Regions from separate parts of the Peribacillus sp. FSL M8-0224 genome, predicted to be linked through region 2. Evidence: predicted binding sites of a transcription regulator. Region 2 holds the regulator's gene; the other holds the start of a gene.
What was found. Region 2 encodes CtsR, which represses protease genes until heat stress. Its sites were predicted from a motif close to ATGGTCAATAAAGGTCAAACA; they were not measured.
Positions count from the first base shown of each region.

Region 1: the regulator CtsR is predicted to act here: its motif matches at 8,010-8,030, upstream of clpP (ATP-dependent Clp endopeptidase proteolytic subunit ClpP).

Region 1 is NZ_JBBOOJ010000001.1:4,939,437-4,954,615, reverse strand. It holds gene hisIE (bifunctional phosphoribosyl-AMP cyclohydrolase/phosphoribosyl-ATP diphosphatase HisIE) at 1-242, shown strand, start outside; gene MKX49_RS24145 (hypothetical protein) at 274-459, shown strand; gene MKX49_RS24140 (tetratricopeptide repeat protein) at 452-1,954, shown strand; gene trxB (thioredoxin-disulfide reductase) at 2,058-3,005, shown strand; gene MKX49_RS24130 (NUDIX hydrolase) at 3,564-4,022, shown strand; gene rapZ (RNase adapter RapZ) at 4,068-4,967, shown strand; gene MKX49_RS24120 (gluconeogenesis factor YvcK family protein) at 4,957-5,943, shown strand; gene whiA (DNA-binding protein WhiA) at 6,011-6,964, shown strand; gene MKX49_RS24110 (HPr family phosphocarrier protein) at 6,985-7,242, shown strand; gene clpP (ATP-dependent Clp endopeptidase proteolytic subunit ClpP) at 7,342-7,947, opposite strand; tRNA gene MKX49_RS24100 (tRNA-Arg) at 8,237-8,308, shown strand; gene rpoN (RNA polymerase factor sigma-54) at 8,623-9,960, shown strand; gene MKX49_RS24090 (glutaredoxin family protein) at 9,970-10,218, shown strand; gene MKX49_RS24085 (sugar-binding transcriptional regulator) at 10,358-11,392, shown strand; gene gap (type I glyceraldehyde-3-phosphate dehydrogenase) at 11,425-12,432, shown strand; gene MKX49_RS24075 (phosphoglycerate kinase) at 12,679-13,863, shown strand; gene tpiA (triose-phosphate isomerase) at 13,910-14,671, shown strand; gene gpmI (2,3-bisphosphoglycerate-independent phosphoglycerate mutase) at 14,664-15,179, shown strand, end outside.
Region 2 is NZ_JBBOOJ010000001.1:5,394,128-5,409,306, reverse strand. It holds gene disA (DNA integrity scanning diadenylate cyclase DisA) at 128-1,201, opposite strand; gene radA (DNA repair protein RadA) at 1,204-2,592, opposite strand; gene clpC (ATP-dependent protease ATP-binding subunit ClpC) at 2,791-5,232, opposite strand; gene MKX49_RS26335 (protein arginine kinase) at 5,362-6,438, opposite strand; gene MKX49_RS26330 (UvrB/UvrC motif-containing protein) at 6,435-6,986, opposite strand; gene MKX49_RS26325 (CtsR family transcriptional regulator) at 7,008-7,469, opposite strand; rRNA gene rrf (5S ribosomal RNA) at 7,844-7,959, opposite strand; rRNA gene MKX49_RS26315 (23S ribosomal RNA) at 8,024-10,956, opposite strand; rRNA gene MKX49_RS26310 (16S ribosomal RNA) at 11,133-12,683, opposite strand; tRNA gene MKX49_RS26305 (tRNA-Ala) at 12,843-12,918, opposite strand; tRNA gene MKX49_RS26300 (tRNA-Pro) at 12,928-13,004, opposite strand; tRNA gene MKX49_RS26295 (tRNA-Arg) at 13,014-13,090, opposite strand; tRNA gene MKX49_RS26290 (tRNA-Leu) at 13,100-13,188, opposite strand; tRNA gene MKX49_RS26285 (tRNA-Gly) at 13,201-13,275, opposite strand; tRNA gene MKX49_RS26280 (tRNA-Leu) at 13,281-13,362, opposite strand; tRNA gene MKX49_RS26275 (tRNA-Lys) at 13,372-13,447, opposite strand; tRNA gene MKX49_RS26270 (tRNA-Thr) at 13,490-13,565, opposite strand; tRNA gene MKX49_RS26265 (tRNA-Val) at 13,577-13,652, opposite strand; rRNA gene rrf (5S ribosomal RNA) at 13,663-13,778, opposite strand; rRNA gene MKX49_RS26255 (23S ribosomal RNA) at 13,843-15,179, opposite strand, start outside.

The sequences.
Region 1 (15,179 bases), 450 kb from region 2:
CATATACGACCTACCTATTCGATAAGGGCGTTGATAAGATCCTGAAGAAAGTCGGTGAAGAAGCGGCAGAAGTGATCATTGCTGCTAAGAACCGTGATGCAGAGGAACTTTCGATGGAAAGTGCCGATCTCCTCTATCACTTATTCGTTCTTCTTCAAGAGCAGGAGCTGCCTTTCCAAGCGGTACTTGATGTATTGAAGGCTAGACATGCCGATAAGGACGAACCGAAAGAAACCGAATGAATGTGATTGCCCTCCGTCAATAGGAGGGCTTTTGTGTGTATTTACGATGGCGAGCAGCGATCTTGAATCCCCATATGACAAGGAAAATGCTTCGATTTTTCTTGAAGAAAGCATGATGATTCCTGTTTTCCATTTTCTTGAATTGTTCGGCAAATTTTCTCCAATATGTTATAATACTATGGTTAATCAACTTGTAGATGGAGGATTACATGAGTAAAGACTCTAAATTTGGCCAACAGGCAAAAATTCTAACCTTTCACCCAACAGGTGAGTATTATTTCACCAAGGGTTTAAAAGCTTATCATAGACGGGAATTACCTAAATCAAAGAAATACCTGGAACGTGCGCTGGAACTTGAACCTGCTGAACCGATGATAGCTTGTCAATTGGCAATCACTTGCTCGGAAATCGGTGAATATAATTATTCAAACAACCTTTTGGAAAACATCTTGGATGTGATGGATCCCTATATGTCGGAATGTCATTACTTCCTGGCTAATAATTATGCCCACTTAGGCATGTTCAAGGAGGCTTATCGTCACGCCAGTGCTTATCTTGATAAAGAAGAAGACGGGGAGTTCAGCGATGACGCAGAGGATCTGCTTGAATTGATAACTTTTGAGTCGGATGAGTCAGAAGAAAATCCCTTTAAGCATGATGGGCTCATTACCAAACAGGAACAAGCCCGTGAGTACCTGGAATCAGGCAATTTCCCGAAAGCGATCGAAGTGCTGAAAGAAACGATTGCCGAGTACGAGGATTACTGGTCCGCTTATAATAACCTGGCACTTGCCTATTTCTATCTTGGTCAAGTGAATGAAGCTTTTGCAACACTTGATGAGGTATTGGAAAAAAGTCCGGGAAACCTGCATGCTCTTTGTAACCTTGTTGTATTTCATCATTATCAACAGGATGAGGCAAAGGTTGAAGAGCTCATACAGATGCTGGAGAAAATTAGGCCGATGCTATCCGAACATCGTTTCAAGCTTGGAGCGACCTTCGCTCTGATCGGAAATTATGATTCTGCATATAATTGGCTTAAAGGACTTCAAAAGCAAGGGTTCGAAGGAGATGGAACCTTCTACTATTGGCTTACCATTTCCGCTTACCACTTAGGCCACGAACAGGCTGCCAAAAAGGCATGGAAAAAGGTCGTGGAAATGAACCCGGAAAAGGAAGGCATGGAGCCTTGGGGAGATATGAATGCAACTTCAGATGGTTTTGAACATCATTTTCCTTCTATTATAAAAAGGCTGGAAAGTGAATTCATCGAAGAAAGGCTTTTTGCCATTTTCCTTCTGAAACATTCGGTTCATAAACAGAAGCTATTGAAAAACCAGGTCCTCAACCTAAACCAGAATTTCACTGAATTGGAACGTGATTATGCCGAACTTGTTCAAGGTCCTGCTAAAGATCGCCAATTAACACCGATTGATTTTGCCGATCGCACAGCTGAGTTATTATATCAGCATTTCCAACCGATTCAATTAAATGAAGCCGGGCTCTATTTAATGTGGTTTTCCGTTTTCATCGAAGCGGTGAAATCCGAGCAGAAGCTAAATAATCCTGCAGGATGGGCATCTGCGGTGGAGTATGTGTGGATTCAGCTTAAAAGTGAGAAGGCGAGCAAACAGGCAATCGCAGACAAACATTTCATTTCGGTGTCCACCTTATCGAAGTACGTGAAGTTGGTTCAAAACTTACTCGGATGAGCAGATATTTGGACGAAAAATTATTTGTTATATAGGATAATAGGTAGGGAACACTAACCGTAGTGAAGGTTCCATTTGTAATGGAATATGGAGGAGTGAAAACATGTCTGAAAAAATTTATGACGTTGTTATTATTGGAGCTGGTCCTGCAGGGATGACGGCGGCTGTCTATACATCACGTGCGAACCTTTCAACATTGATGTTAGAACGCGGAGTACCGGGCGGGCAAATGGCCAATACGGAGGAAGTTGAAAATTATCCTGGATTCGACACTATACTCGGACCTGAACTTTCAACGAAAATGTTTGACCATGCAAAGAAATTCGGTGCGGAGTATGCCTATGGGGATGTTAAGGAAATCATCGACGGTGAAGAGTATAAAACGATCAAAGCCGGTTCAAAGGAATTCAAAGCACGTTCAATCATCATTTCATCTGGTGCCGAATACAAGAAAATCGGCGTTCCTGGCGAAAAAGAATTGGGCGGCCGCGGTGTATCGTATTGTGCAGTTTGTGATGGTGCATTCTTCAAGCAAAAAGAACTGTTCGTTATCGGCGGCGGAGACTCTGCTGTTGAAGAGGGTGTGTACTTAACTCGCTTTGCTTCAAAAGTGACGATCGTTCACAGACGTGACGAACTTCGTGCTCAAAAGATTCTTCAAGATCGTGCATTTGCCAATGAGAAAATTAACTTCATCTGGAATCACACTTTGAAGGAAATCAATGAAAAAGGCGGCAAGGTCGGCGGTGTCACACTAGTTTCCACTGAAAACGGAGAAGAGACAGTGATGGACGCAGACGGTGTATTCATTTATATCGGAATGCTTCCGCTAACGAAACCATTTGAAAACTTGGGCATCTTGAACTCAACAGGCTATATTGAAACGAATGATCGGATGGAAACACGCGTACCTGGTATTTTCGCTGCAGGTGATGTTCGTGAAAAAACATTGCGCCAAATCGTTACTGCTACAGGCGATGGAAGCATTGCCGCCCAATCCGCTCAGCATTTTGTTGAGGAACTTCAAGAAAAATTGCAGCCAAAGGCTTGATATCACAAGAATATACAATCGTAATTCCATTTTAACGATGTTGTAACATGCGTGAAATAATGATTCGGTATAGTAGGGGATAGAAGTTGACCCCCTTTAATTATAAACGTTTAAGGACACAGAATAAGTTTCTGTGTCTTTTTTTTGTTTTCCTGCTTTGAGACTATATCTTTAGTTCCAATTTTTAGGATGTTCCCAAGCGGTTTTTAATGTGAAGCAAGCCGTTCCTTTGCATTTAGGAAGCGAAAGTGGAGAAGAATAGGAGTTAAGCAGGATAAAGGCTTACCTATGTGATTCCTTGCGAATGAAGATTCCCCCAATGCAGGAAGTTTACTTTATTGTTTGCTCATTTTAAAAATAGTATAATGATAAGATATACTAAACATATATAAATCTTTCATAATGGTAAGAAGATGAAAAATACAACTTGTTTGAACTATTAGCATTTGTAAATCGCCAAATGGATATCTAGCGGCGGTTTAAGGATATAAACTGAATCTCTTCAACACGGGGGGTGAAGGTTTCTATAGTCGAGCAGAGCCAATCGAGGTGAAGAACGTGCAACGTGTCACAAACTGTGTATTGATCAGAGATAATCAAATCCTCTTATTGAAAAAGCCTAGACGCGGATGGTGGGTAGCTCCCGGCGGCAAGATGGAACCTGGGGAGTCTGTACGCGATGCTTGCATTAGGGAATATCGCGAAGAAACGGGCGTTTATTTAAAAAACCCTTCCATCAAAGGTATTTTCACCTTCATCATGAAGGACGGAGATAAAGTTTTATCAGAATGGATGATGTTCACTTTCTTTGCAACGGATTCCGATGGTGTAAATGTGGATGTTTGTGAAGAAGGGGAACTTAGCTGGCATCCGGTTGAAGATGTTAAAAAGCTGATGATGGCTGAAGGTGATTTTCACATCCTGGATTATATGGTTCATGGCAGTGGGATCATCTATGGAACCTTTACCTATACGCCAGAGTTCAAGCTGCTTTCTTACCGGTTGGATCCAGGTTAATTTTTAGATATAAAAAAGATTGCTATACATGGGGGCGGAGAAACTATGAGTACAGGGCAGATGAGTGAAACGCAATTGGTCATCATTACCGGAATGTCCGGAGCAGGCAAGACAGTGGCGGTTCAAAGTTTTGAAGACCTCGGCTTTTTTTGCGTCGATAATTTGCCGCCCACGCTGTTGCCAAAGTTTTTGGAGTTAATGAAGGACTCCGGGAATAAGATGAATAAAGTGGCTCTTGTCATGGATTTAAGGGGAAGGGAATTTTTTGATTCCTTATTTCTTGCACTGGATAATTTAACGGATGCAGCTGCAGTCTCACCAAGAATCCTTTTTCTTGAAGCGGATGATGATTCCTTGGTACGCAGATATAAGGAAACGAGAAGGACCCATCCCCTTGCTCCATTAGGCCGGCCATTGGAAGGCATTAAAATGGAACGGGAACTTTTGGACGAATTGAAGGGAAGGGCCCAGTTGATCTTTAATACTTCCCAACTGAAGCCGCGCGAATTGAGGGAGAAAATCGCTTCGGAGTTTTCTGCCGATAAAAGTGTCGGTTTTACAGTCAATGTCATGTCGTTCGGGTTCAAGCATGGTCTACCCATAGATGCCGACCTTGTGTTTGATGTACGGTTCCTGCCAAATCCATATTATATTGATCATATGAGGCCAAGGACTGGTTTGGAACAGGAAGTGTCGAGTTACGTTTTAAAATGGAGTGAGACGCAAAAATTCCTGGAAAAAGTAACCGATCTGCTCGCTTTCATGCTTCCATATTATAAACGTGAAGGGAAAGCACAGCTTGTTGTTGCGATTGGGTGTACAGGCGGTCAGCACCGTTCTGTAGCTTTGACGGAATATATTTCAAACCACTTCAAAAAGGATTACAGGGTTCAAGTATCACATCGCGATATCGAAAAAAGTAAGGGGAAAGCAGATGTTAGATAAAAAGAAACAGCCTAAGGTTGTGATCATCGGAGGGGGAACCGGCCTTCCTGTTTTGTTGAGAGGGTTAAAGAAGCATCCGGTGGATATAACGGCAATCGTAACGGTTGCTGATGATGGTGGAAGTTCAGGCCGCCTTCGCGAGGATATGGATATTCCCGCTCCGGGTGATATTCGTAACGTGCTGGCTGCGTTATCGGATGTAGAGCCCCTTGTTGAACAAATGTTTCAGCATCGCTTTCAGAGTAAAAATGAGTTGTCAGGGCATTCGCTTGGGAATTTGATACTGGCGGCAATGACTTCGCTGACCGGGGATTTCGTCCATGCGATCCAGGAAATGAGTAAATTCCTTAATGTCCGCGGTAAAGTGCTTCCGGCTGCCAACCAAAGTGTGGTTCTCCATGCAAAGATGGATGACGGAACGATTGTTACAGGAGAATCCAAGATTCCCTTCTCAGGAAAGAAAATAAAAAAAGTATTCCTGTCTCCTCGTCATATAAAGCCGCTTAGTGAAACTCTCCAGGAAATCAAGCAGGCAGATCTTATAGTCATAGGTCCAGGAAGCCTATATACTAGCATTCTGCCTAACTTACTTGTCCCTGGTTTAGGAGAAGAGGTAGCCCGTTCCAAGGCTAAGAAGGTGTACATTTGCAATTTGATGACACAAGCCGGCGAGACTCTGGATTATAGCGCGAGTGATCATATAAAAGCGATATATGACCATATGGGAAATGCATATATTGACAGGATACTTGTTAATAATGAGGAAATACCAACCGAGATTCAGCAGCGCTATCAAGCTGAATATGCAAAACCGGTCATGTATGATGTGGAAAGCTTAAAAATGATGGGTCTTGAAATCATACAAGAACGCATTTTCAGCTATGAAGGGAATGTAATACGCCATGATACGAAAAAAGTGGCGGATTTGCTTTATAATATGCTTGTAAATGAAACAAAAAGCCACATAGTACCGTAGATATAAGCGGGGACGGTTTTTTGATTGATAAAAATAGATTACCTGCGTTCGATTGGGGGTGAAATGGATGTCTTTTGCTTCAGAAACAAAAAAAGAGCTTACAACATTAGAGGGAAAGGATTGCTGCGGTAAAGCGGAATTGTGTGCGCTTATCCGGATGAACGGATCCCTTTCATTTTCTAATCGGAAGCTTGTTGTGGATATTCAAACTGAGAATGCTGCGATTGCCAGAAGGATTTATACGCTGCTGAAAAAAAGTTATGAGGTCCAGGTCGAGCTGTTGGTCCGTAAAAAGATGAAGCTTAAAAAGAACAATGTATATATTGTCAGGATGTCATCCGGAGGGCAGCGGGTTTTAACCGATTTGGAAATTTTAGGCGATGGCTTTGAAATTCTCCATGATATATCCGATACTATTGTTGGGAAGAAATGCTGTAAGCGTTCTTATCTAAGAGGTGCATTTCTTGCAGGGGGTTCGGTTAACAATCCGGAAACGTCTTCCTATCACCTTGAGATTTTCTCACTTTATAAAGAGCACAATGATGCCCTTTGTGAGCTAATGAATAAGTTTGGCTTGAAGGCCAAGACACTTGAACGCAAGAAGGGGTACATCATTTATTTGAAAGAAGCCGAAAAGATTGCCGAGTTTTTAAGTATAGTTGGCGCCCATTCAGCTTTATTAAGGTTCGAGGATGTACGGATTGTCCGTGATATGCGTAATTCAGTGAATCGGCTTGTGAATTGTGAAACAGCCAATTTGAACAAAACGATCGGGGCATCATTGCGCCAGGTTGAAAATATCCATTATATCGAGGATACGGTAGGACTTGGCATTTTACCGGATAAGCTTCGGGAAATTGCGGAGCTTAGGATAGCGTTTCAGGATATAACCTTAAAGGAACTTGGGGAAATGGTATCCGGGGGAACCATCAGTAAGTCCGGGATTAATCACCGATTGCGAAAGATTGATGAAATAGCTGACAGGCTCCGTGGGGGAGAGGCTATTGCTGCGAAAAAATAAAGCTAACAGGGGAGATCAAGATGGTGGAGAAACAAGTTGAGGTAAAATTGAAAACGGGTTTGCAAGCTCGGCCGGCGGCTCTTTTTGTACAAGAAGCTAACCGCTTTCATTCAGATGTTTTTCTTGAAAAAGAAGGAAAGAAAGTGAATGCAAAAAGTATAATGGGATTAATGAGCCTAGCCATCAGTTCTGGCGTGTCCGTGAAGTTAATCGTCGAAGGACGCGATGAAAAAGAAGCGTTAGAAGCATTGGAAGAGTTCGTTCAGCAAGAGGGTTAAAAAAGGGGATGCCTAAATGTGCATCCTTTTCTTTTATCATGAAAAAAGGCTCCGGAGGTCGCTTATGGCGATCTCCGGAGCCTTTCTTTTGTTGCAGGATTACTTAGAGTTTTTATCATCAAGAACGCTGCGCGTGATGACTTTGTCAATCAAGCCATATTCAAGAGCTCTTTCGGAAGTCATGAAGTTATCACGTTCCGTATCTCTTTGAAGGACTTCGATAGGTTGTCCTGTACGTTCTGCCAAGATTTGGTTCAGCTTATCTTTCAAGTGAAGGATACGGCGGGCAGCAATTTCAATTTCCGTAGCTTGACCTTGAGCTCCTCCAAGTGGTTGGTGAATCATGACTTCACTGTTTGGCAACGCATAACGTTTGCCTTTTTCGCCAGCGGCCAATAGGAAAGCACCCATGGAAGCGGCCATACCGATGCATACTGTCGATACATTAGGTTTGATATATTGCATGGTATCGTAAATGGCCATACCGGAAGTGATGCTTCCGCCAGGGCTGTTGATGTATAGAGTGATATCTTTTTCAGGATTTTCCGCTTCTAAAAATAGTAATTGAGCAACAATGGAGTTGGAAACATTATCGTCAATTGCACTTCCTAGCATAATGATCCGGTCTTTTAATAAACGGGAGTAAATATCGTAGGCACGCTCCCCACGACTTGTTTGTTCGATAACTGTAGGAATTAAATTCATGTTCATTTCCTCCTTCGATTAAGAGAATCATTTAAATTCTTTATGTATGTATGATACACTTTTTGGTCAATTTAGGTCAAACAAAACAAACCCTATTATGGATAATTTGTTCGACAATTTTCTGGCTAGGGCTCCTTCCTGATAGATTATTTTATATATTATGCCGCACAGGGATGAATTTCCACATTACCCATAATACCCAAATGATAAAGTTTTAAACCTGATAACCCTTGCAAAGGAGGGGATTCTATCATATAATGAAGTCTGTTGAAAAAATATTTTCTATTACGCCCTCGTAGTGCAACGGATAGAACGCAAGCCTCCGAAGCTTGAAATGCAGGTTCGATTCCTGCCGAGGGCATTACCAATCTTCTGCTTAATAAAGTGGGGGATTTTTTATTTGTAATTTTTAGGAGAGTTGAAATTTTTGCTGAATTTGCTTGTTTTCCGTAATATTCCATCGAATCCTGTAATGTCGGTCCTGTCTTGAAAATATTCGCCCACACTATTGAAAAATGGTGATTTTTCAATAAAAGTAGTTGTTAAATTTGCGTTTCTAACATATAGTATTTAAAACAAATAAACTATTCAGAAAAAAATCGTAAGCGTTTTCATGGGTTTTTGTGTAGAATTTTCTCCTGATAATGTAAAATGGAGTGGGGGAGGGATGAATCGATGAGTATGAATATGAAAGCAGGACTTTTTCAACAGCAAACATTAAAGATGGCAATGACCCAGGAGCTCATGCAAGCTATTACATTGCTGCAATACTCCTCGCAGGAGCTATCGGCTTTTTTAGAAAATAAAATGGTGGAGAACCCATTACTGTCCATAGATCAGCCAACATCTTCTTTATTTCAGCCAACTTTTGACCGCAAAAAAGGTAAACGGACTCTTAAAAATACGTATGATGCCAACTATTGGATTGAACAGATCAGTGAAGATACCATATCGCTTGAACAGCATATCATGTCCCAGGTGAATCACCAGCAGTTTTCCGGTGAGCAGCAAAAGGCAATGCTTCTATTAATTCATAACCTTGATGAAAACGGTTACTTAAGGACTCAGCTGGATGATATATGCATCCCAGGCATATCTCCGGCCGTTTTGGAAGAGAGTCTCTCGATTTTACAGGAACTCGAACCGCATGGTATTGGAGCGAGGAATCTTCAAGAGTGCCTTTTGCTTCAAGTGAAAGCAGAAGGGGAGAATCTTCTGGCAGAATCGATCATAGAAAACCATTTCCTCGATTTTGCTGAAAAGCGCTGGAAAGACCTAAGTAAGAAAATCGGTGTTACACTGAAGGAGATTCAAGAAGTCTTTGATTATGTCCAGACGTTGAACCCGCGTCCGGCATCACTCTTTTTTCAGGAAAAACCTTCTTATATAGTGCCGGATGTGGTCGTGGAAGTTCGGGATGGCATGCTGCTTGTCGGGAATTATGATGGTAACACACCCAATCTTAATGTGGATAAAGGATATTTAAACCGAATGAAGAGCCATAAGGATCAGGGAGTTCAGCGGTTTATCCAGGATAAGTGGCAGGAATACCAATGGATCTCCAGAGGAATCCAACAGAGAAAAGAAACGATATTGAAGGTTATTCAGTGCATCGTCGAAAAACAGCCGGCGTGCTTTCATCATGGCCTGAACTATTTGAAGCCGATGACGATGAAAGAAATCGCAGACGAACTTGGCATACATGAGTCCACAGTAAGCCGGGCGGTTAAAGGGAAGTACGTACAGACACCATTTGGCACGATAGAGATGCGGATATTTTTCACTACTTCTTTACAGTCGGTCGGCCTTGATGAGGATATGTCGGGCATGCAGGCGAAAAAGAGCCTCCAGGCAGCCATCAATGGGGAAAATAAACAAAAGCCGCTTTCGGATCAAGACTTGGCGGAACGGCTGAAAGAAGAGCATGGAATTATCCTGGCACGCCGAACCGTTGCCAAGTACCGGGAACAATTAGGGATCCCTTCTTCATCTAAACGAAAAAGATATGATTGAAAAGGATGAGTGGTTTTGGAATCGAATGCGTTTGTTTTATATAGTAGGGATAAATGCCCGTTATGTGATAAAGCCAAGCTGGTACTCGAAGAAGTGAAAGTGGAGTCAGGCATAGGCTATAAGGAAATCGATATCCATACCGATGATGATTTGCTTGAGAGATTCGGGCTGATGATCCCTGTCGTTGAATGGAAAGATGAAATCGTTCAGTTCGGAAACGTTGATAAATCAGCTCTAAATAGGCTTTTGGAAAAATAATTTTTCAAATCATTTGAAGAAACATTCCGTTCCTGCTAGAATAAAATATGTAGCAGGAATATTTTTTTGTTTTAAGTGGGACAGAAAATGACTACGCGGGACGTTAAATGTCCAACTTAACTTTTTAGGAGTTTTAAATATGCGTACATTACTCGAGGTACAAAGAAAATTATTGCCCGATTTCCTTATGGTTATGCAAAAAAGATATGATATCCTGCGTTATATCAAAATGATGCAGCCGGTTGGAAGGCGCAGTCTGTCCGTGAGCCTTAATTTGACAGAGCGGACGCTTAGAGGCGAGGTTGATTTTCTGAAAAGTCAGAACCTGGTTAACATCTTCAGCTCTGGCATGACGCTGACTGATGAAGGGATTGAAATCCTGGATAAGTTAGAAGGAATAATGCGTGAAGTAATGGGTATAGACATAATGGAAAAGCAATTGCAGGATTTGTTACAAGTGGATGAAGTCATAATTGTCTCAGGAAATTGTGATGAAACCCCATGGGTGAAAAAAGAATTGGGTAAAGCTTGTGCAAACCGTATGAAACGAGAATGGAACTCAAAGAATATCATTGCGGTTACTGGCGGATCGACAATGGCCGAAGTGGCTAATTCGTTGTCACCTGATGAAGCATCCAGGAAATTGACATTTGTCCCAGCCCGCGGGGGAATTGGTGAAGCGGTGCAGAATCAGGCCAATACGATTGTCGAAAAAATGGCACAGAAGGCACAAGCCTCATACAGAGTGTTATATGTACCCGATCAATTAAGCGGTGAGGTTTATGCATCATTTCAGAAGGAACCTGCAATTAAAGAAGTGATTTCCCAAATCAAGTCTGCCGATATGATCATTCATGGAATCGGTGATGCCATGGCGATGGCAGAGAGAAGAAATTCTTCGCCAGAAATGTTAAAGAAGCTGTTAGATGGAAATGCTGTAGGAGAGGCATTCGGTTATTATTACGATGAAAACGGCAAAGTTGTTCATAAAGTTTTGACAGTCGGCATCCAGTTAGATGATCTTAGCCCTGAAAAGCGAGTGATAACTGTGGCAGGTGGCAAAACTAAAGCAAAGGCTATCCGTTCCTACATGAAAGGCGCACCTTCATCAACCGTTTTGATCACGGATGAAGCTGCGGCACAAGAGTTAATTCAGGGGAATTACACCCCTTAATATATTTGCGAACTTAAAAGGAGGAATTTTTCATGGCAGTAAAAGTTGGTATTAATGGTTTTGGACGTATTGGACGTAATGTATTTCGTGCAGCATTGAGTAATCCTGGGGTAGAGATCGTTGCTATTAACGACTTAACGGATGCTAATATGTTAGCGCACCTTCTTCAATACGATACAATTCATGGATCTCTTAATGAAAAAGTAGCAGTTGATGGGGATTACCTTGTTGTTGATGGTCACAAAGTAAAAGTATTGGCTGAACGTGATCCTGCACAATTAGCATGGGGTGAACTGGGAGTAGAAGTAGTTGTGGAATCTACAGGACGTTTCACAAAACGTGCGGATGCAGCTAAGCATTTAGAAGCTGGCGCGAAAAAAGTAATCATCTCTGCTCCTGCATCTGATGAAGATATCACGATCGTCATGGGTGTAAACGAAGACAAATATGATGCAGCAAACCACCATGTAATCTCTAATGCTTCTTGTACAACGAACTGTTTAGCTCCATTTGCTAAAGTGCTTCATGAACAATTCGGAATCAAACGCGGTATGATGACTACTGTTCACTCTTATACAAATGATCAGCAAATCCTTGATTTGCCTCATAAAGATTACCGTCGTGCACGTGCAGCTGCAGAGAATATCATTCCTACAACAACTGGGGCAGCAAAAGCTGTTGCACTTGTCCTTCCTGAACTTAAAGGGAAATTGAATGGTATGGCAATGCGCGTACCTACTCCAAACGTATCTGTTGTCGACCTTGTTGCAGAACTTGAAAAAGACACAACGGTTGAAGAAGTTAATGCAGCATTCAAAAAGGCTTCTGAAGGTGAATTAAAAGGAATCCTTGAGTACAGCGAACTTCCGCTAGTATCAACTGACTATAACGGTAACCCATCATCATCTACAATCGATGCCCTTTCCACGATGGTAATGGAAGGAAACATGGTTAAAGTATTATCTTGGTATGATAATGAAACAGGATATTCAAGCCGTGTTGTTGATTTGATCGACTATTTGGCTAAAAAAGGATTGTAATTAGAATAATAAAAAACCTCACCAAGGTGAGGTTTTTTTTATCACAGCCCTAAAAAAACTTGGCAGAAGATGATATTATTAGTAAGTCATTAATCAGTCAAGCGTTTACATTTCTTGTTTTTGGATAATTTCCTGGAAACCGACTATAATGAAAAAGAGAAAAGGGGAGTTGGGAAATTTACCCTCTCCCTTTTTGGCTAAAAGAATCAAAAATATGATAACAATATCTAAGGAGGTTCTTGGATTATGAATAAAAAGTCGATTAAAGATATTGAATTAAAGGGGAAACGCGTATTTTGCCGTGTTGATTTCAACGTTCCAATGCAGGACGGAAAGATTTCGGATGATACGAGAATCAAGGCTGCACTGCCGACGATTTCCTATTTGACAGAACAAGGCGCAAAAGTCATCTTAGCCAGCCATCTTGGCCGTCCTAAAGGACAAGTCGTAGAAGAATTGCGTTTAGCACCTGTTGCGGAAAGACTAAGCGAACTTAGCGGCAAAGATGTGCAAAAGGCTGAAGAAGCATACGGCGAGACCGTTCAATCAATCATTGAAAACATGCAAAATGGCGAGATCCTGTTGTTGGAAAACGTTCGTTTCTATCCAGGAGAAGAGAAGAACGATCAAGAATTGGCGAAATCATTTGCGGCACTGGCTGATGTTTATGTTAACGATGCATTCGGAGCTGCGCACCGTGCACATGCTTCAACTGAAGGAATAGCTCACCATCTCCCGGCCGTTGCTGGATTGCTGATGGAAAAAGAGCTTTCTGTACTTGGAAAAGCCCTATCCAACCCAGAACGTCCTTTTACAGCTATAATTGGCGGAGCAAAAGTAAAGGATAAGATAGGCGTTATCGAAAACCTTTTGGAAAAGGTCGATCACTTGATCATCGGTGGTGGATTGGGTTACACATTCATTAAAGCGCAAGGTCATGAAATCGGTAATTCATTACTGGAAGAAGACAAAATAGAATTGGCCAAATCTTTCATCGAAAGTGCAAAAGAAAAAGGCGTAAAACTTCATTTGCCTATCGATGCAGTCGTAACTGCTGAATTTTCACCTGATGCAGAGACGGATAATGTCGATATCGATGCTATTCCAAATGATAAAATGGCTCTTGATATCGGACCAAAAACAAGTGAATTATTTGCGGATGTAATCAAAAGTTCCAAGCTTGTCATTTGGAATGGACCAATGGGTGTATTCGAGTTCGATAAATTTGCGAATGGAACGAGAACCGTTGCTCAAGCCTTGGCGGAAGCAAATGATACGTACAGCATTGTTGGCGGAGGGGATTCGGCCGCAGCTGCAGAAAAGTTTGGCCTGGCAGAAAAGATGTCCCATATTTCAACTGGCGGCGGTGCATCTCTTGAGTTCATGGAAGGCAAAGAGTTGCCTGGCGTTGTAGCCTTGAACGATAAATAAGATTAAACCGTTACATATTTCAACATTAGAAGGGATGAGAAACCAAATGCGTAAACCGATTATTGCAGGAAACTGGAAAATGAATAAAACACTATCTGAAGCGACAGCCTTTTTAGAAGAAGTGAGCAATTTGATTCCTAAGCAAGATGTAATCGATACGGTTGTATGTGCTCCAGCTTTATTTTTGGATCAGCTCGTTCAAGCAGCAAAAGGAACCGATGTGAAAATCGGGGCACAGAACATGCACTTTGAAGAAAGCGGTGCTTTCACAGGAGAAATCAGCCCAATCGCATTGGCTGATCTTGGGGTATCCTACGTTATACTTGGTCATTCTGAGCGCAGGGAAATGTTCAACGAAACGGATGAAGCCGTTAATAAAAAAGCTCATGCCGCTTTTGCCCACCAGTTGACCCCGATCGTTTGCTGCGGTGAAACACTTGAGCAAAGGGAAGCTGGCGAAACGAATGATTTCGTAGGCAGCCAGATTGAAAAAGGCCTAGCAGGATTATCTGACGATCAATTGAAACAAGCCGTTATTGCTTATGAGCCGATTTGGGCGATTGGAACAGGAAAATCGTCATCTGCTCAAGATGCTAATGAAGTTTGTGCGCATATCCGCTCAGTTGTTGCCGACAAATTTTCAAATGAAGCAGCTGCAGTCATCCGCATTCAGTACGGTGGCAGTGTAAAACCTGAGAATATTAAAGAGTACATGGCACAACCTGATATAGACGGTGCATTGGTTGGCGGTGCTAGTTTGAAATCCGATTCATTTTTACAATTGCTGGAGGCTGGTCACTATGAGTAAGTCGCCTGTGGCACTTATCATCTTAGACGGTTTTGGCTGCCGTAACGAAGAAAAGGGTAATGCTGTTTTTCATGCGAAAAAACCGAACTTTGACCGATATTGGGAACAGTATCCGCACTCCCATTTAACTGCAAGCGGGGAAGCGGTCGGCTTGCCTGCCGGTCAAATGGGGAACTCGGAAGTGGGCCATCTGAATATCGGGGCAGGACGGATCGTTTATCAAAGCCTGACCCGTGTGAACCTGGCAATACGTGAAGGTGAGTTTGCACAAAACCCAACTTTGGTCGATGCCATGAGCCATACCAAGAAAAAAGGCACGGACCTTCATCTTTTCGGTCTTCTTTCAGATGGCGGCGTGCATAGTCATATTGATCATATGTATGCCCTTTTGAAATTGGCCGCTAAAGAAGGAGTTAAAAATGTATATGTACATGCATTTTTAGATGGCCGTGATGTCGGACCGAAAACGGCACAGGGTTATATTAAGGAAGCGGAAGCGAAAATGAAG
Region 2 (15,179 bases):
TGGATTTACAAATATGAATTCTTCTCTTTTTCGTAATATTAGCCTAGCACCCTGAGTTTTGAGTGTCAAAAATAAACACCAATCAATTTCAAGCCCGTTCAGGAGTTTTTTTAAAGCCGGCTGCACCTTACATCCTTCTATTTGTGACCAGCTGATTTTTCAAAATTCGGAGTCCTTCTTTAATTTTATTGGCCCGGACTTCACCTATACCCTCCACATCGTCAAGGTTTTCAACCGTAGCTTTATTGACTTCACTAAAGCTTCCGAACTGTTTCACTAAATTTTCGATGATTAAACCCGGCAAGCGTGGGATTTTATGAAGAATACGGTAACCACGGGGATGTACTGACTCATCAAGATGTATATATCCATGATAGCCCAGCACCTTAAGAAGAATGCTTTCATCCAGTTTTTCCTGCATGGCCAACTCTTGAAGCCTAAAAATGATTTCCTCGGGATTTTCATCATTACTGGAGGTATAATCCTTGATAAGCCATTTCCCTTCCGTTTCAATATCTGCCAGGATTTCATTCATTTGCAAACGGATCAGCCTTCCTTCCGTACCAAGTTCATTAAGGTACGTTAGCAGCTCCGCCTTGATCCTGAGCACCATCACATAACGGTGAAATACCTGCAAAAGATCGGCATAGGTCACGATTTCCTCAAACTCGAGCGCTCCTAAAACCGATATGCTCTGCTGCAGGACCACCTTGTATTTTTCCAAGGTCTGGATGGCTAAATTAGCCTTGGCAAGAATGACTCCTATATCTTTAAGGGCATACCGGAAATTGCCCTGATATAAAGTGATGACATTCCGGCGTTGTGAGATTGCGATGACCAACGACTTGGTCTCCCTTGCCACCCGTTCCGCTGTTCTATGCCTCATTCCCGTTTCAGTGGAAGGTGTACTGTTATCAGGCACTAATTGGGCATTTGCGAAAATGATCTTATCGGCGGTTTCATTTAAAATGATGGCCCCGTCCATCTTCGCCAACTCATATAATGTGCTGGGGGTACAGCTGCAGTTGATTTCGAAGCCGCCATCCACGATCGTTCGCACCTTTTCGTTATATCCGACCACTATCAAACCGCCCGTGTTCGCCCTCAGGACATTTTCTATACCCTCCCGAAGCGGGGTACCCGGTGCTACGATTTGCAGAATTTCCAATTTTGTTTTCTCATACCCTTTTTTATCTGTCATGCTTAACCCCCTAACGATTGTTTAAGAGCCTCCGAAACCGATGAAACACCAATGATCTTAATACCTTTCGGCGCGGTCCACCCTCCTATATTATTAGCCGGTATGATAACCCGCTCAAACCCTAATTTCGCTGCTTCCTGCACCCTTTGTTCAATTCGTGACACCCTTCTCACTTCCCCAGTCAGCCCCACTTCACCAATGATGCAATCGGCAGGGTTTGTTGGTTTATCACGGAAGCTTGATGCAATGCTTATTGCAACAGCGAGGTCAATTGCCGGTTCATCCAGCTTGACACCGCCAGCAACCTTTAAATACGCATCTTGGTTTTGGAGCAGCAAGCCCACTCTCTTTTCCAGGACAGCCATTAAAAGCGAAACTCGATTGTGGTCAATTCCCGTGGCCATCCGCCTAGGATTCCCAAAACTCGTAGGAGAAATCAATGCTTGAATTTCAACAAGCACCGGCCTTGTGCCCTCCATGGATGCGACGACTGTGGACCCCGAAGCTCCTTGCGACCGTTCTTCAAGGAAAATTTCCGATGGATTCGCCACCTCTTCCAATCCATGTTCTTTCATTTCAAAAATACCCATCTCATTCGTCGAACCAAAGCGATTTTTAACCGCACGTATAATTCGATATGTATGGTGTCTTTCCCCTTCAAAATATAATACGGTGTCAACCATGTGCTCAAGCAGCCGTGGTCCCGCAATGGCCCCTTCTTTTGTAACGTGACCGACGATAAAAATCGCGATTCCGTTCGTTTTAGCAATGCGCATGAGTGAGGCTGTGCATTCCCTCACTTGTGAAACGCTTCCCGGGGCAGATGTAACCTCCGAATGGTAAACCGTTTGAATCGAGTCAATAATGACCAAATCCGGTTTAACATCTGTAATTGCCTGTTGGATATAGTCCATATCGGTCTCAGAATAAACGAATAGATTTTCCGACATGGTCCCAAGCCGGTCCGCTCTCAATTTGGTCTGCTTGACTGATTCTTCACCTGATATATAAAGCACTTTTTTCTGTTTATGCGCCAATTGGGATGATACCTGTAAAAGCAGGGTGGACTTACCGATACCCGGGTCCCCTCCGATCAATACAAGTGATCCCTGTACAATCCCGCCCCCAAGAGCACGATTCAATTCCATTAAATCCGTCTTAATGCGTGGTTCTTTTTCTGATTGAATGGTCGTTATGGGTGCTGCCTTCTCCCGTTCCCCGGAACCTCTCACCTCTGAATGGGTAAAAGCGCCCTTTCTAGCAGGTTTAACGATTTCGGTTTCCTCGACCATTTTATTCCATTCACCGCAGCCTGGGCATTTCCCCATCCATTTCGCGGACTCATACCCACAAGACTGACAGATAAATTTAGTTTTCTTTTTTACAGCCATAAATTACTCCTCTTCCTTTGGAAAAAATATCTATATTAAGGATATTATATCTCTGTTTTATTTAAACCTTCTTAAGGCTAAGTTTTTTTAAAAAAATATTCACTTTGCTTGTCCCGTTTATACTCACATCTACCTATAGATAAAAAACAGAGGTACACTGCAAAAGAATCTGCGTGTACCTCGAAGTTTAGGATCAGGTTATTCACTTACATTAACAGGCTCGCCTTGTCGGATTGCAAACTCATTATTCACGACATCCATTACGACCGTTTGCCCTTTTTTCACGTTGCCTTTAAGCAACTCTTCGGATAGATAATCCTCTACATGCTTCTGAAGCGCCCTGCGGATTGGCCTTGCCCCATATTCCGGATCAAAACCTTCCGTGGCAATTTTTTCTCTAGCCGCATCTGTCAGCTCCAAGTATATCTCCTGTTCTTTCAAACGGGTAGTAAGCTGATTTGACATTAATGTAACGATTTGTTTCAAATGATCCTTCTCTAATGAGTGGAACACGATAGTTTCATCAATACGATTCAGGAATTCCGGACGGAATGCACGTTTGAGTTCTTCCATCACTTTCCCTTTCATATTTTTATAGTCCTGACCAGTATCCTGGATGTTAAAGCCGACATACTTATCAGTTTTCAAGGCAGACGCCCCTACATTCGATGTCATGATCAAAATGGTATTCCTGAAATCGACAGTACGCCCCTTTGAATCTGTCAGTCTTCCGTCTTCCAAAACTTGAAGAAGAATATTGAAGACATCCGGATGCGCCTTTTCTATTTCATCAAGCAGAACGACGGAGTATGGTTTCCTCCGCACTTTTTCCGTTAACTGACCGCCTTCTTCGTACCCAACATATCCTGGAGGCGATCCTACAAGACGTGAAGTCGAATGTTTCTCCATATATTCGGACATATCGATGCGGATCATGGCATCTTCATCACCAAAAATGGATTCAGCCAAAGCTCGGGCTAGCTCGGTTTTACCGACCCCTGTAGGCCCCAAGAAGATGAATGAACCAATTGGACGCTTAGGATCTTTCAAACCTGCCCTTGCACGTCGTACTGCTTTAGAAACCGCAATGACGGCCTCTTCCTGCCCAATTACACGATCATGGAGGATTGACTCCATATTAAGCAGTTTGTCTGACTCCGTTTGCGCCAATTTAGTGACCGGCACTCCCGTCCAGCTGGATACGACGTGTGCAATGTCATCCACAGTCACTTCACTGTTTTCCTGCCCTTGTTTTTCTTTCCAAGTTTTTTTCGTTTCTTCCAATTGTTCTCTTAAGCGTTGTTCTGTATCGCGAAGCGAAGCAGCTTTTTCAAATTCCTGACTCTGAACGGAAGCATCCTTTTCCTTGCGAACATCATCTAGTTTCACTTCAAGTTCCTTTAGGTTGGGTGGCGTTGTGTACGAGCGCAGCCTAACTTTGGAACCAGCTTCATCAATCAAGTCAATCGCTTTATCAGGTAAAAAGCGATCGGAAATATAACGGTCTGATAATTTGACTGCAGCATCAATCGCTTCGTCAGTGATCGATACGCGGTGATGTGCCTCATAACGGTCACGAAGACCTTTGAGAATTTGGATGGATTCCTCAATTGTCGGCTCATCGACTTGGATTGGCTGGAAGCGACGTTCAAGGGCAGCATCCTTTTCAATATACTTGCGGTACTCATCCAAAGTTGTAGCACCGATACATTGTAATTCACCACGAGCCAATGATGGTTTAAGGATATTGGAGGCATCGATGGCACCTTCTGCACCACCTGCACCAATCAATGTATGCAATTCATCGATGAATAGGATGATATTACCCGCCTGGCGTATTTCATCCATGACTTTCTTCAACCGGTCCTCAAATTCACCCCGGTATTTAGTGCCAGCCACAACAGTACCCATATCAAGTGTCATGACGCGTTTATCACGTAAAATCTCAGGTACCTCATTATTGATAATCTGTTGGGCAAGCCCTTCAGCAATGGCTGTTTTACCAACGCCAGGTTCACCGATCAATACTGGGTTATTTTTTGTACGACGGCTTAATACCTCAATGACACGCTGTATTTCCTTACTTCTTCCGATAACCGGATCCAAGCTTCCTTCCCTGGCAATCGCCGTTAAATCACGGGCAAGGCCATCCAGTGTCGGCGTGCTTGCATTTGCAGCGGCTGAACCTTGATGACCACCTGATTCATTGCTGCCCAAAAGTTGTAATACTTGTTGTCGAGCTTTATTTAAACTTACTCCCAGATTATTCAATACGCGGGCAGCGACACCTTCCCCTTCTCGTATAAGACCTAGAAGGACATGCTCTGTCCCAACATATGAGTGACCTAATTTTCTTGCTTCATCCATGGAAAGCTCAATGACCTTCTTGGCTCTTGGGGTATAATGTATCGTTTGAGCCGTATCCTGTCCACGGCCAATTAAATTTTCAACTTCTTTCTGAATCTTCTCCGGACCCAATCCAAGAGCATATAACGCTTTGGCTGCAATACCATCACCCTCTCGGACCAGGCCCAGTAAAATATGTTCCGTGCCAATATTATTATGACCTAAACGGATTGCCTCTTCTTGGGCTAATGCTAATACTTTCTGGGCTCTTTCAGTAAAACGACCAAACATCATAGGGAATTCCTCCTTAAGAATTTTCGTTTTGAATAAAATTGCTGGCAATTCTCTAAGTAATGGCAGAAGCTTATTCTTGCTCCATATCTATTAATGAAATTTAATTCTCCCTAAAGAGGTCAATAACCTCTATGAGGAGGAAGATTCCGTGAAATTCAAGCGTTCCCGGATGAGTGCTGCTCTACGGATATCCCTTTCATGGGGTCTTAAAGGGCCGCCTGCGTACTTTTGTAAAAATCCCGACTGCGTCAAAATCATCAATTCATTTAGAATGCTTTTGGAAATATTCTTTATATACCCAAGATCTATCCCTAACCTAACATCGGAGATACATGTAGCTGCTTCCTTGGTCTCGATGATTCGAGCATTGGACAAAACCCCATATGAACGGAAAATTCTATCTTCTAATTGTATGTGGGAAGTCCTCGCTAATGCATCCCTCGCTGACCGTTCCTGGGCTATGATTTGTTGCACTACACTCGTTAGATCTTCAACGATATCCCTTTCCGATTTTCCAAGGGTGATTTGATTGGAGATTTGAAAAATATTCCCCAACGCTTGACTGCCCTCTCCATAAATCCCTCGAACCACCAACCCCAATTGGTTGATAGCCGGTATGATATTATTCATCTGCTGTGTAAGGACCAGGCCCGGCAGATGCATCATGACTGAAGCCCTTAACCCTGTTCCCACATTAGTCGGACAACTAGTCAGGTATCCTCTTTCTTCATCATATGCATAGTCTATGGATTCTTCAATCCAATCGTCAAGAACATTTGCAATCTTTAAGGTTTCCTTTAGCTGCAACCCCGACATTAAACATTGAATACGGAGATGGTCCTCTTCGTTTATCATGATACTTATTTCTTCATTTTCCGAAAGGAGACATGCGCTTTTCGCTGAATCTTCAACTAAATGAGGACTGATTAAATGTTTTTCAACCAGAACGCGCTTTTCCAGTGGCTGCAATTGGTCAATCTCTAATAGCTCCAATTTTCCAATCTCCGGGGTTACTTCCTCTTCGATTCTTTTTTTGACCAATTCAATGATTTTATTAGCTTCTTCGTTCGAAAAGGAGGTTGGGAAGGTAAAGTCTTTGAAATTCCTGGCCAGCCGAATCCGCGAACTCAATACAATATCGATTTCCGGCCCTTCGGCACTCATCCAGGAACTCAAGGCGTTTTCTACAAACTTTTCCAAGCTCATAATTCCTCGCCTCCCTCTTGTGCTTCAAACCTTTTTTCAAGGGAACGAACCTTATCTCTTACTTCTGCCGCTTTCTCAAACTCCTCTTGATCAATGTGGACCTTTAAAACTTCTTTCAAATCCAAAATTTGTTTTCGAAGATATATGGCGCCACCAATCCTTTTTGGAATTTTCCCTATGTGTGCTGTATTGCCGCTATGAACCCTCTTTAAAATGGGATTTAACTGTTCATTGAACGTTTTATAACATTCGGCACAGCCAAACTTGCCAATATGGACAAATTCTTTATAAGATCGATGACAATGCGGGCAGCGCCTCTCTTCCGTTTTCGGAAATGCATTTGCCTTTGTCTGTTGAATATTCGACTCCATATTCAACAATCCTGCTAATAAATTATTTATTGAAAAACCAGGTCCGCCTGCCTCCATGAACATTTCACCTTTTTCCTGAGCACATTTCTCACAAATCATGACTTCAGTCTTTTTTCCATTGATGATTTTGGTGAAGTGCAGGGTAGCAGGCCTTTGATGACATTCTTGGCAAATCAACGTTCATCACCTCTGCCAGTTTCATTTATATTTTAAAGTCGTAAGCATCGCAGTTAAAATTCTTGCCCTAAGCTCATCGCGGTCAGGCAGGTCGATATAAATCACCGATCTATCTATGACGCTCATCATAATCTTTGCTTCTCTTTCATTAATGACGTCTTCATTCATCAGCCGTGAAATTACTCCTTCAGCCATCGATTGAGTTACCCTGGAACCAATAAGCGATAATAATTGGTTGATAAGTTGCACGGAATCCTGTGATTCCACTTTCATGATGCGTATATAACCGCCGCCTCCACGCTTACTCTCTACAACATAACCTCTCTCGATGGTAAACCTCGTATTGATTACGTAATTGATTTGAGAAGGAACACACTGAAATTTATCTGCTATTTCACTTCTTTTAATCTCCAAGATATCTTTTTGACTTATTTCAAGTACTTGCTTCAAATAAGTTTCGATAACATCAGATATGTTTCTCACTCAGCCTCCTCCATTCTGACTTTGACTATATTTGACTATTATTATACAAGGAATAATGCATTTTGCAACTTAAACGCACTTTCTTTCTGTAATATCCATTTTCTCCAAATTATATGTAGTTACATACCCCATTGAACATAAAAGTTGAAATATCTTACATAAATACCCTATATAAATGGATGTAAAACCTGAACTTTTTCTTCTGCTTAAGGTTTCATCACTTAAATTCTCCCCCATTTCCCCAGCTCATCCATTTCCTCCTCATGATATGGCAACCAATTCAAATAAGGCCAGCCCGTGCTGTCCCTGAAAACGGAAAAGTTTTTTATTACAAACACAAAAAAGACCAGCCGGATGGCTGATCTTTTTAAATGGCTTGGCGGCGTCCTACTCTCACAGGGGGAAACCCCCAACTACCATCGGCGCTGAAGAGCTTAACTGCCGTGTTCGGAATGGGAACGGGTGTGACCTCTTCGCTATCGCCACCAAACATAAAAGGAACGTTGTTCCTTCAAAACTAGATAATAAGAAGGTATTTCATTTTTTTAAAAGCGTTGGTTAAGTCCTCGATCTATTAGTATCAGTCAGCTCCACATGTCACCATGCTTCCACCTCTGACCTATCAACCTGATCATCTTTCAGGGATCTTACTAGCTTGCGCCATGGGAAATCTCATCTTGAGGGGGGCTTCATGCTTAGATGCTTTCAGCACTTATCCCGTCCGCACGTAGCTACCCAGCTATGCCTTTGGCAAGACAACTGGTACACCAGCGGTGCGTCCATCCCGGTCCTCTCGTACTAAGGACAGCTCCTCTCAAATTTCCTGCGCCCGCGACGGATAGGGACCGAACTGTCTCACGACGTTCTGAACCCAGCTCGCGTACCGCTTTAATGGGCGAACAGCCCAACCCTTGGGACCGACTACAGCCCCAGGATGCGATGAGCCGACATCGAGGTGCCAAACCTCCCCGTCGATGTGGACTCTTGGGGGAGATAAGCCTGTTATCCCCGGGGTAGCTTTTATCCGTTGAGCGATGGCCCTTCCATGCGGAACCACCGGATCACTAAGCCCGACTTTCGTCCCTGCTCGACTTGTAGGTCTCGCAGTCAAGCTCCCTTGTGCCTTTACACTCTACGAATGATTTCCAACCATTCTGAGGGAACCTTTGGGCGCCTCCGTTACTCTTTAGGAGGCGACCGCCCCAGTCAAACTGCCCACCTGACACTGTCTCCCACCCCGATAAGGGGCGCGGGTTAGAATTTCAATACAGCCAGGGTAGTATCCCACCAACGCCTCCACCGAAGCTGGCGCTCCGGCTTCTCAGGCTCCTACCTATCCTGTACAAGCTGTACCAAAATTCAATATCAGGCTGCAGTAAAGCTCCACGGGGTCTTTCCGTCCTGTCGCGGGTAACCTGCATCTTCACAGGTACTATAATTTCACCGAGTCTCTCGTTGAGACAGTGCCCAGATCGTTACACCTTTCGTGCGGGTCGGAACTTACCCGACAAGGAATTTCGCTACCTTAGGACCGTTATAGTTACGGCCGCCGTTTACTGGGGCTTCGGTTCAAAGCTTCGCTTGCGCTAACCTCTCCCCTTAACCTTCCAGCACCGGGCAGGTGTCAGCCCCTATACTTCGCCTTGCGGCTTCGCAGAGACCTGTGTTTTTGCTAAACAGTCGCCTGGGCCTATTCACTGCGGCTTTTCTGGGCTATTCACCCTAAAAAGCACCCCTTCTCCCGAAGTTACGGGGTCATTTTGCCGAGTTCCTTAACGAGAGTTCTCTCGCACACCTTAGGATTCTCTCCTCGCCTACCTGTGTCGGTTTGCGGTACGGGCACCTTACATCTCACTAGAGGCTTTTCTTGGCAGCGTGGAATCAGGAACTTCGGTACTATATTTCCCTCGCCATCACAGCTCCGCCTTAATGGAAACGGGATTTGCCTCGTTTCCGGCCTAACTGCTTGGACGCGCATATCCAACAGCGCGCTTACCCTATCCTTCTGCGTCCCCCCATCGTTCAAACGATGTATAGGTGGTACAGGAATATCAACCTGTTGTCCATCGCCTACGCCTTTCGGCCTCGGCTTAGGTCCCGACTAACCCTGAGCGGACGAGCCTTCCTCAGGAAACCTTAGGCATTCGGTGGAAGGGATTCTCACCCTTCTTTCGCTACTCATACCGGCATTCTCACTTCTAAGCGCTCCACCAGTCCTTCCGGTCTGACTTCAACGCCCTTAGAACGCTCTCCTACCATCGACACCATACGGTGTCAATCCACAGCTTCGGTGATACGTTTAGCCCCGGTACATTTTCGGCGCGGAGTCACTCGACCAGTGAGCTATTACGCACTCTTTAAATGGTGGCTGCTTCTAAGCCAACATCCTGGTTGTCTAAGCAACTCCACATCCTTTTCCACTTAACGTATACTTTGGGACCTTAGCTGGTGGTCTGGGCTGTTTCCCTTTCGACTACGGATCTTATCACTCGCAGTCTGACTCCCAAGAATAAGTATTTGGCATTCGGAGTTTGACTGAATTCGGTAACCCGTTGGGGGCCCCTAGTCCAATCAGTGCTCTACCTCCAATACTCTCATCTTGAGGCTAGCCCTAAAGCTATTTCGGAGAGAACCAGCTATCTCCAGGTTCGATTGGAATTTCTCCGCTACCCACACCTCATCCCCGCACTTTTCAACGTGCGTGGGTTCGGGCCTCCATTCAGTGTTACCTGAACTTCACCCTGGACATGGGTAGATCACCTGGTTTCGGGTCTACGACCTCATACTCATTCGCCCTATTCAGACTCGCTTTCGCTGCGGCTCCGTCTCATCAACTTAACCTCGCATGAAATCGTAACTCGCCGGTTCATTCTACAAAAGGCACGCCATTACCCATTAACGGGCTTTGACTACTTGTAGGCACACGGTTTCAGGATCTATTTCACTCCCCTTCCGGGGTGCTTTTCACCTTTCCCTCACGGTACTGGTTCACTATCGGTCACTAGGGAGTATTTAGCCTTGGGAGATGGTCCTCCCTGCTTCCGACGGGATTTCTCGTGTCCCGCCGTACTCAGGATCCACTCAGGAGGGAACGAAGTTTCAACTACAGGGTTTTTACCTTCTTCGACGGACCTTTCCAGGTCACTTCATTTACCCCGTTCCTTTGTAACTCCATGTTGAGTGTCCTACAACCCCAAGAGGCAAGCCTCTTGGTTTGGGCTAATTCCGTTTCGCTCGCCGCTACTCAGGAAATCGCGTTTGCTTTCTCTTCCTCCGGGTACTTAGATGTTTCAGTTCCCCGGGTCTGCCTTCAGTACCCTATGTATTCAGGTAAAGATACTGTTCCATTACGAACAGTGGGTTTCCCCATTCGGAAATCTCCGGATCAAAGCTTACTTACAGCTCCCCGAAGCATATCGGTGTTAGTCCCGTCCTTCATCGGCTCCTAGTGCCAAGGCATCCACCGTGCGCCCTTTCTAACTTAACCGTTAAAAAAGATCTTACAGATGCTTTGAAAAAAATTAATTGCCTTCTATCTATTATCTAGTTTTCAAGGAACAAAGCAGAAAGAATCCATCACAGCGTGATGACTGTCTTTCCTATTTGAATGAATTACTCATTCAAAACTGAACAAAACAAAAGCGCTCTCGTAATTATCCTTAGAAAGGAGGTGATCCAGCCGCACCTTCCGATACGGCTACCTTGTTACGACTTCACCCCAATCATCTGTCCCACCTTAGGCGGCTGGCTCCATGAAGGTTACCTCACCGACTTCGGGTGTTACAAACTCTCGTGGTGTGACGGGCGGTGTGTACAAGGCCCGGGAACGTATTCACCGCGGCATGCTGATCCGCGATTACTAGCGATTCCGGCTTCATGCAGGCGAGTTGCAGCCTGCAATCCGAACTGAGAATGGCTTTATGGGATTCGCTTACCTTCGCAGGTTTGCAGCCCTTTGTACCATCCATTGTAGCACGTGTGTAGCCCAGGTCATAAGGGGCATGATGATTTGACGTCATCCCCACCTTCCTCCGGTTTGTCACCGGCAGTCACCTTAGAGTGCCCAACTGAATGCTGGCAACTAAGATCAAGGGTTGCGCTCGTTGCGGGACTTAACCCAACATCTCACGACACGAGCTGACGACAACCATGCACCACCTGTCACTCTGTCCCCCGAAGGGGAAAGCCCTATCTCTAGGGTTGTCAGAGGATGTCAAGACCTGGTAAGGTTCTTCGCGTTGCTTCGAATTAAACCACATGCTCCACCGCTTGTGCGGGCCCCCGTCAATTCCTTTGAGTTTCAGCCTTGCGGCCGTACTCCCCAGGCGGAGTGCTTAATGCGTTAGCTGCAGCACTAAAGGGCGGAAACCCTCTAACACTTAGCACTCATCGTTTACGGCGTGGACTACCAGGGTATCTAATCCTGTTTGCTCCCCACGCTTTCGCGCCTCAGTGTCAGTTACAGACCAGAAAGTCGCCTTCGCCACTGGTGTTCCTCCAAATCTCTACGCATTTCACCGCTACACTTGGAATTCCACTTTCCTCTTCTGCACTCAAGTTCCCCAGTTTCCAATGACCCTCCACGGTTGAGCCGTGGGCTTTCACATCAGACTTAAGGAACCACCTGCGCGCGCTTTACGCCCAATAATTCCGGACAACGCTTGCCACCTACGTATTACCGCGGCTGCTGGCACGTAGTTAGCCGTGGCTTTCTGGTTAGGTACCGTCAAGGTACCAGCAGTTACTCTGGTACTTGTTCTTCCCTAACAACAGAACTTTACGACCCGAAGGCCTTCTTCGTTCACGCGGCGTTGCTCCGTCAGACTTTCGTCCATTGCGGAAGATTCCCTACTGCTGCCTCCCGTAGGAGTCTGGGCCGTGTCTCAGTCCCAGTGTGGCCGATCACCCTCTCAGGTCGGCTACGCATCGTCGCCTTGGTGAGCCATTACCTCACCAACTAGCTAATGCGCCGCGGGCCCATCTATAAGTGACAGCGTAAACCGTCTTTCCATCTTCTCTCATGCGAGAAAAGAACGTATCCGGTATTAGCTCCGGTTTCCCGAAGTTATCCCAGTCTTATAGGCAGGTTGCCCACGTGTTACTCACCCGTCCGCCGCTAATCTCAGGGAGCAAGCTCCCATCGATTCGCTCGACTTGCATGTATTAGGCACGCCGCCAGCGTTCGTCCTGAGCCAGGATCAAACTCTCCGAAGAAATGTTTGACTTGCTCATTTGCTTTTTTTGATAGTATGTGCTCACTTAAAATTTAACGTTGGCGCTTTGTTTTGTTCAGTTTTCAAAGAGCAATTTGACTCTTCTTAAAGAATCAACTTACATATCATAACAAACCCAAATCGGCTTGTCAAGTTTTTTTGGTGGAGCCTAGCGGGATCGAACCGCTGACCTCCTGCGTGCAAGGCAGGCGCTCTCCCAGCTGAGCTAAGGCCCCAAAAAATAATGGTCGGGAAGACAGGATTCGAACCTGCGACCCCTTGGTCCCAAACCAAGTGCTCTACCAAGCTGAGCTACTTCCCGAAAAAAACATGGTGCGCCCGGCGGGAGTCGAACCTACAACCTTCTGATTCGTAGTCAGATGCTCTATCCAATTGAGCTACGGGCGCATATTAAGATGGTGCCGAGGACCGGAATCGAACCGGTACGGTAGTCACCTACCGCAGGATTTTAAGTCCTGTGCGTCTGCCAGTTCCGCCACCCCGGCATAAATAAATAGTGGAGCGGAAGACGGGATTCGAACCCGCGACCCCAACCTTGGCAAGGTTGTATTCTACCACTGAACTACTTCCGCGAACATGCGGGTGAAGGGACTTGAACCCCCACGCCTTGCGGCGCCAGATCCTAAGTCTGGTGCGTCTGCCAATTCCGCCACACCCGCATAATAAAATGGTGAGCCATGAAGGATTCGAACCTTCGACCCTCTGATTAAAAGTCAGATGCTCTACCAACTGAGCTAATGGCTCATATAAACTATTTATATATGCTATATCAAGCTTGTATGAAAATGGTGCCGGCAAGAGGACTTGAACCCCCAACCTACTGATTACAAGTCAGTTGCTCTACCAGTTGAGCTACACCGGCAAGTGTAAAAATGGTGGAGGATGACGGGATCGAACCGCCGACCCTCTGCTTGTAAGGCAGATGCTCTCCCAGCTGAGCTAATCCTCCATATATAACTGCTTGGCGGCGTCCTACTCTCACAGGGGGAAACCCCTAACTACCATCGGCGCTGAAGAGCTTAACTGCCGTGTTCGGAATGGGAACGGGTGTGACCTCTTCGCTATCGCCACCAAACATAAAAGGAACGTTGTTCCTTCAAAACTAGATAATAAGAAGGTATTTCATTTTTTAAAAAGCGTTGGTTAAGTCCTCGATCTATTAGTATCAGTCAGCTCCACATGTCACCATGCTTCCACCTCTGACCTATCAACCTGATCATCTTTCAGGGATCTTACTAGCTTGCGCCATGGGAAATCTCATCTTGAGGGGGGCTTCATGCTTAGATGCTTTCAGCACTTATCCCGTCCGCACGTAGCTACCCAGCTATGCCTTTGGCAAGACAACTGGTACACCAGCGGTGCGTCCATCCCGGTCCTCTCGTACTAAGGACAGCTCCTCTCAAATTTCCTGCGCCCGCGACGGATAGGGACCGAACTGTCTCACGACGTTCTGAACCCAGCTCGCGTACCGCTTTAATGGGCGAACAGCCCAACCCTTGGGACCGACTACAGCCCCAGGATGCGATGAGCCGACATCGAGGTGCCAAACCTCCCCGTCGATGTGGACTCTTGGGGGAGATAAGCCTGTTATCCCCGGGGTAGCTTTTATCCGTTGAGCGATGGCCCTTCCATGCGGAACCACCGGATCACTAAGCCCGACTTTCGTCCCTGCTCGACTTGTAGGTCTCGCAGTCAAGCTCCCTTGTGCCTTTACACTCTACGAATGATTTCCAACCATTCTGAGGGAACCTTTGGGCGCCTCCGTTACTCTTTAGGAGGCGACCGCCCCAGTCAAACTGCCCACCTGACACTGTCTCCCACCCCGATAAGGGGCGCGGGTTAGAATTTCAATACAGCCAGGGTAGTATCCCACCAACGCCTCCACCGAAGCTGGCGCTCCGGCTTCTCAGGCTCCTACCTATCCTGTACAAGCTGTACCAAAATTCAATATCAGGCTGCAGTAAAGCTCCACGGGGTCTTTCCGTCCTGTCGCGGGTAACCTGCATCTTCACAGGTACTATAATTTCACCGAGTCTCTCGTTGAGACAGTGCCCAGATCGTTACACCTTTCGTGCGGGTCGGAACTTACCCGACAAGGAATTTCGCTACCTTAGGACCGTTATAGTTACGGCCGCCGTTTACTGGGGCTTCGGTTCAAAGCTTCGCTTGCGCTAACCTCTCCCCTTAACCTTCCAGCACCGGGCAGGTGTCAGCCCCTATACTTCGCCTTGCGGCTTCGCAGAGACCTGTGTTTTTGCTAAACAGTCGCCTGGGCCTATTCACTGCGGCTTTTCTGGGCTATTCACCCTAAAAAGCACCCCTTCTCCCGAAGTTACGGGGTCATTTTGCCGAGTTCCTTAACGAGAGTTCTCTCGCACACCTTAGGATTCTCTCCTCGCCTACCTGTGTCGGTTTGCGGTACGGGCACCTTACATCTCACTAGAGGCTTTTCTTGGCAGCGTGGAATCAGGAACTT